Regions from separate parts of the Paenibacillus sp. FSL K6-1230 genome, predicted to be linked through region 1. Evidence: riboswitches for the same ligand, from Rfam matches in the RefSeq annotation. Region 1 holds a riboswitch; the other holds the start of a gene.

Region 1 (3,416 bases):
TTCACTGCTGCTGCAAGGGCCTCAGCATCCGTCACGCCATTCTTGCAGCCGACCTCCACGATGTCGAGATTCAGACCATGTGCATAGGTAGCCAGCACCTCACGTGCCTCGGGATGAATGGCACGCGAGACGACAAGACGCTTGCGCCGTGTGGCCCCGGCAGCCAGCGAGCCAGCTTCGGCCAACGCTGTGGCACCGTCGTACATACTGGCATTGGCCACAGCCATGCCTGTGAGCTCGCAGATGTAGGACTGGAACTCGAAAATCGCCTGTAGCTCACCTTGGCTGATTTCCGGTTGATAGGGGGTGTATGCTGTATAGAACTCAGAGCGGGAAATGATGTGATTGATAACAGATGGAATGTGATGCTCATAGATGCCTGCTCCAAGAAAGCTGATATGGGAATCTGTATGGGCATTTCGATCTGCCAGACCAGCCATGTGGCGAGTCAGTGCGCGTTCGTCCAGACGGGAGGAGACAGGTAGTTCTCCTCTGAACCGGATGTTTTCCGGAATATCTTTGAACAGATCCTCGATGTTCTCCGCCCCAACGGTGCGCAGCATCTCGGCCTGATCTTGCTCGGTCATCGGTAAATAACGGTGCGGTTTCATGCAGCAACAGGCTCCTTCCAGATTCACTTTGTAGTGGGATTAGTGGCTTCGCTTGTAGAATGGTGCAGGAACAACCTCGGCCTTGAGGAGCTTGCCGCGAATCTCAATCTCCAGCGGAGTGCCTACAGCTGTGTATCGACTATCAATGAGGGCCAATCCAAGGTTACGCTTCAACGTCGGGGATTGGGTTCCTGTAGTAATCTCGCCGATCTGTACTCCCTCAGCGAATACAGGATAGTGCGGACGAGGGATGCCGCGGTCAATCATCTCTACACCCACAAGCTTGCGTGGAACGCCGTTTTCCTTTTGTGCGAGCAGAGCGTCTCGCCCGACAAAGTCGCCTTTATCCCATTTCACAAAGTATCCTAGACCCGCCTCCAGTGGTGAAATGCTGGAAGACAGCTCCTGACCGTAGAGTGCCAGCTTGGCTTCAAAGCGCAGTGTATCCCGCGCCCCGAGACCTGCCGGTAACAGACCGTGAGACTCACCTGCTGTTAGCAATGCCTTCCAGACTCCCGGAGCCTCCTGAATGGGAAGATACAGCTCGAATCCGTCTTCACCTGTGTAGCCTGTTCGGGATACCAAGGCTTTATGTCCAGCTACCTCAACGTCCTCGGTGAAACGAAAGGACTGAAGACTGGCAGGCTCCAGTGTGCTGATGGAAGCAAGAATATCTGCAGCAGCTGGTCCCTGAAGCGCCAAGAGCGCGGTGTCATCGGAGACATTATGCATACTGACCTTTCCGGTAAGATGCTTTTGTAGCCATTCCCAGTCTTTGTCGATGTTGGAGGCATTCACAACCAGCATATAGCGTCCCTCTCCACGCTTGTAAATCAGCAGATCATCTACAACTCCGCCATCGGGATAGCAGAGCAGCGTATATTGGGCCTGACCGTTCTCTAGTCGGCTTACATCGTTGGTCGTCATCTGCTGAAGAAATTGCTCGGCATCTGCTCCCTCCACGGTGAACTCACCCATATGCGAGACATCGAACAGTCCAGCCTGTTGCCTTACCGCCTCATGTTCCTTCACAATTCCGCTGAATTGGACTGGTAGCTCCCAGCCTCCAAAATCAATACATCGTACACCTGGTAGCTCGCCATACAATGGGAACAGCGAGGTTTGCTTTAATTTGCCCATGGTCTGTCACCTCATCATCATGATTCGTACTACATTTCCTAAGCGTCTCATGTTGTTCCAGGTCATGCAAAAAAGGACAGCCCAAAAAATGCGCCACGGAGCCATACTGCTACCGTGATCCATCATTCTTTGGCTCTGTCCTTGATACCTGAGAGTTACCCCATGCGAGCACAGGTTTCCCCTTGGGTGACCCACCGTGTGGTGGATTCTCTCCAGAGTTGCGTCCGGTAAAGGTCCTTTTGCCTGAGAGATTCACAGACGGTGCTGCTTACTCCTTCGGCGCTACCTGTGGTCCTGCGACAATGGCTCAGCCTGACCTGATCGAAATACACTAGCTAATGCCAGATATTCGATCATTGATAATCTCTCCCTATACCTTCATCCGCATCGTTCGTCACGTTGTTATGATTTTGTGTATTGCTACAGGTTCGTGTATGCTGTACCTATATAACCATTAATACGCGATTCATAGATGTATGTCAACAAAATTATCATATTCTATGAAATTAATCACATTCATGGCTGATCCTTCCTGATCTTCGCGCCGAATCACTAGCGGGAGGACAAAGTTCTTTATAACTTCAGACATTTTTGTGAGCTATATTGACACCATATTCAACCTTGGCGTAATCTTATCGTGTAATAGCTGATACTGGATAATGAATGATAAATCGATGCTGCATGGATGAATTAAACGCTGCATAGACCTTGAAATGACCAACGATCATTAGGAAATGAGGATGAAGCATGAGCGAGGTAAGAGATAACTATCTGTACAGTGAAGAGCATGAATGGGTGCGCAAGACGGATGCAGGCACATTGCTCGTTGGCATCTCCGATTTTGCACAGCATCAATTGGGTGATATCGTGTTCGTTGAGCTACCTGAAGAAGGAAGCGTAGTTACTGCTGGGGAAGGCATTGGTACGATCGAATCTGTCAAGACGGTATCTGACTTGTTCGCACCTGTGAGTGGAACGATTGTGAAAGTGAATGGTGCCTTGGAGGCATCTCCTGAGCTGGTTAATTCCTCACCTTATGAGGAGGGCTGGATGATAGAGATTGAGTTGGATGATAGCGCGGAGGAGGCTTTAGCCAAGCTTCTGAGCCCTGAGGCCTATACAAGCCATGTAGCAGATTGAGGTTAACCACTATTCGCTTTCATGTAGTTTCATGAGAGTTGCTTGAGAAATATGCGACTTTGGAGAGCATGGATTAGCTTAAGTGACTATGTCCGATTTTGTTGGCTAGTGTCATATTAGGGTTACTTATATGTTATATTTAAGTCGTGTTTGAGTTGCCTAAGTATGATTATTGAGTCCTTATATCTATCCCTATAACAATAAGTCGCAATTTACAACTGCTTGAACCTTGCGCGTGTGAACCTTGCGGAAATCGTGTGATTGAGCTAGAACAAGCACTAATATTTTGACCAGATTAAATGTGAGTAAAGACCCGCTGCAAGCGGGACCCTGTCGACCACTAAACGCCATACCAAGCGTGCTGATTACCCTTCGAAGGAAGGTTGTCAGCACGCTTTTTTGCGATGTGCAAAATTTGTCGTTTGTCTCAAATGAGCTGCTTGTGAAAAGGGCATACTTTCAGTCAGATAGGTACTGCTCCCTACAGGCTGATATCCGGAAGTTATGCTCTTTGATTTTGAAAAT
Region 2 (3,416 bases), 4.2 Mb from region 1:
GCGAACGATACAAGGGATCTCTACCAATCCTGCTACCGGATCACAGATGAGTCCAAGCGTATTTTTCAATGCCAGTCCGACTGCATGCATAGCTTGCTCAGGAGAGCCTCCTCTAAGTTCTACCATCGCACCTGCGGCCATTCCAATGGCAGAGCCGATCTCGGCTTGACAGCCGCCTTCAGCTCCAGAGATGAAGGAGTTATTGGCAATGACATAGCCGATAGCCCCTGCCGCGAACAAGCCATGAACCATATGCTCATCCTCCCAGCCGAATCTCTCCTGCGCACTGATGAATACACCCGGAATGACACCGCACGAACCAGCGGTCGGTGTAGCTACGATCCGTCCCATGGAGGCATTCACCTCCGATACGGATAGTGCATAAGCCATAGCAAGGGCCGATGCATCACCGGAGCAGGCCTCTCCTGTACGCAAGTATTCGGCCAGGCGCTTACCGTCTCCTCCAGTCAATCCGCTACGGGATACCGTGTCCTCGGTCTGTCCCCGGTGGACAGCCTCCTTCATGATTTCATAGTATTTGGCCATTTGGATGTAAATCTCTTCAGGAGAGCTGCCGCTCTCCTTGGATTGCTCTTCGAGCATCAACTGGCCAATCGTCTTGGATTCCTGTATACATAATTCGCTTAATTCACGCAGATGCCGAAATCGCATGTGACTAGCCCCTTCCTGTTCCTAACCTAATCTTGATGCTTACTTTGCCGTGTTACGAATATCCATCACCTTCACCTCGTACATGTAGGTGAGAGACTGCAGATATTCCAGAAGCGGTCTTGGAATGATGCTATCTGTCTCTATAGCTGATAGTGCCTCTCCATCCCGACCGGTGCGGTCTACGTGCATATAGGCAATATTCACACCGGATGCACCTAAGGCCGTAGTTATGGCCCCCAGCATACCAGGCTTATCTGAATGTAGCAGGGTCAGGATCGGGAGCTCTCCTGTCAAATTGACACGAAATTCGTTGAGCTGCTGTACCTGAATATTCCCGCCGCCTATGGAAGAGCCTACGAGTGTGGACTTACGACCGGCCTGCCATGCATCAATTCGTACCGTGTTGGGATGAAGTGCAGGTAGCGAGCTTGTGACGAACTCATAAGTCATTCCGGCCCGTCTGGCCTGCTCTTCTGCATCAATGATCCTCGCGTCATCAGTGTTATAGTCCAGCAAGCCTCCGAGTAATGCCAAATCAGTGCCATGCCCTTTGTACGTATCAGCGAAGGAGCCGTATAATGTCATGACACACCGCTCGGGTGTACTACCTACCCAGTGATGGGCCATGCGTCCGAGCCGGACGGCCCCTGCTGTGTGCGAGCTGGAGGGACCGGTCATAGCGGGTCCAATAATGGAAAACACATCTTTAAAGCGCATAAGAACTCCTCCTGTACATGATGATTTGCCTTCAGTATCCACTAATATTCATCTGTTCACTCTAATCCTGCCGCGTCATGTCAGCACAAAAAAGGACAGGATAAGGAAGTGATCCCTTATCTCTGTCCTGTGTACCTGAGAGTTTGCTGCGGGTTCTTGGTTGCGATCCCCCGCCTTACCCCTTTGGTGGCTTACGCTCTCTCCAGAGGCGCGTCCGTTGACGGTACGGGTACCTGAGAGATTAACTGTCGGCCGGGTGCCGTGCAGCTTGCTCCTTCGGTGCCCTGCTCTTGCTGGCAGGTCTCTCCCGTCAATATCATCCGCAATATATGTACAATTACATAGGTTAGCCTGAGAAGGCTCCCTTGTATACTTCATGGATCAAGCGGGAGATCGGATCTCCATGTCATATCCCTGTTAAGAGATGGTTGGCAATCTTGACACAACGAAGATATTAACGGTTAAGGCCACTCTTGTCAATATAATAGTATGCGAGAGTGAAGTTAGGGGTGCATACAAGCTAAGCATGCTAGAGGAGTGTTCATAGTGAGATGTCCCTAAAACACGAACGTTATTTCAATAATCATTTGACACATTCGTGTTTACTGGCATACAATGAGTTAGGGGAGATTAAGGGAAGCTCCTTCGACCCTAGAATCGTACATTAGCTTGACGACCCATCGACATTTGTTAACATTCAATGATCAGTTAGTCAACATTCAGTCAGTATTTAATCAACGTTCGTATAACCTCAATAATCAGGATTGAGGGTTTCTACAGGGAACCGTAAATTCCCGGCTACGAATAGGCTGCTTCGGCATACCTATGGAGAGCCGGGATTTTTTTGTGCGCTCATTTAAGGCCGTGGTGGAGCAGGCTCATGTGGGGAGGACGCTATGAAAGCATATGATGTCATTATTGTCGGGGCAGGCCCGGCGGGAATTTTCGCAGCATACGAATTGAGCAGGAGGGCACCGGAGTGGAAGGTGCTGTTGGTAGACAAGGGACATGATATTTATCGTAGGCGCTGTCCGATTCTGGAGGGCAAGATTGCACTGTGCCCACCTCCAGCAGGGAAGAAGGATCATGCCGGATGTCTCCCGGCCTGCTCGATTACAGCCGGATTCGGCGGGGCAGGAGCATACAGTGACGGTAAGTTCAATGTGACTACCGAATTCGGGGGCTGGCTGACAGATTATATAGCTCCTTCCGAGGTAATGGAGCTGATTCGATACGTGGATTCCATTAATCTGGAGCATGGGGCAACGACAGTAATTACAGATCCTACTACTGAGACTGTACGCAGTATTGAGCAGCGAGGATATGCTGCAGGCTTGAAGCTATTGCGTGCAGAGGTGCGGCATCTGGGAACGGAGCAGAACCTTCAGATTTTGCAATCCATCTACGAATATTTGCAGGAACGGATCGACATGGTCTTCAAGGCTGAGGTGGAGGATATTCTCGCAGAGAAGAAGGATTCTGACTATCATGTGAGCGGGATCCTGCTCAAGAATGGGGAGACCTATCAGGCTAATCGGGTCATGATTGCACCGGGACGTGACGGCTCTGTGTGGCTGGCAGAATTGCTGAAGAAGCGCAAGATCAAGATGTACAACAATCAGGTGGATGTCGGAGTGAGGGTTGAGACGTCGGATGTGGTGATGCAGGAGATCAATGAGCATCTGTATGAAGGGAAATTTATCTATAATACTTCAGTAGGAACCCGGGTGCGTACCTTCTGCAGCAATCCATCCGGTCATGTGGTGGTCGAGAATCATAGTGGGATTATGGCAGCCAATGGACATTCCTACAAGGACCCGGCTCTTGGCTCGGCCAACACGAATTTTGCCTTACTCGTATCGCATAGCTTCACTGAACCATTCGATAAGCCTAATGAATATGCCCGTGAAATCTGCAAGCGTGCCAATGACTTGTCTGGCGGTGGTGTGATTGTGCAGAAATACGGGGATATCATAAGAGGGCGGCGTTCCACTGTCAACCGGATCAAGGAGGGCTTCCTGGAGCCT

What was found. Region 1 has a riboswitch for glycine ahead of gcvT (glycine cleavage system aminomethyltransferase GcvT). Riboswitches for the same ligand answer to the same signal wherever they lie in the genome.
Region 2: linked by a shared signal. The riboswitch ahead of sdaAB (L-serine ammonia-lyase, iron-sulfur-dependent subunit beta) and the one ahead of gcvT (glycine cleavage system aminomethyltransferase GcvT) in region 1 are both predicted to bind glycine.

The regions. Positions count from the first base shown of each region.
Region 1 is NZ_JBBOCK010000001.1:4,657,013-4,660,428, reverse strand. It holds gene gcvPA (aminomethyl-transferring glycine dehydrogenase subunit GcvPA) at 1-611, opposite strand, end outside; gene gcvT (glycine cleavage system aminomethyltransferase GcvT) at 651-1,751, opposite strand; glycine riboswitch at 1,885-1,969, opposite strand; glycine riboswitch at 1,973-2,133, opposite strand; gene gcvH (glycine cleavage system protein GcvH) at 2,499-2,891, shown strand.
Region 2 is NZ_JBBOCK010000001.1:419,757-423,172, forward strand. It holds gene sdaAA (L-serine ammonia-lyase, iron-sulfur-dependent, subunit alpha) at 1-672, opposite strand, end outside; gene sdaAB (L-serine ammonia-lyase, iron-sulfur-dependent subunit beta) at 712-1,389, opposite strand; glycine riboswitch at 1,601-1,709, opposite strand; purine riboswitch at 2,111-2,210, shown strand; gene MKX74_RS01920 (NAD(P)/FAD-dependent oxidoreductase) at 2,286-3,416, shown strand, end outside.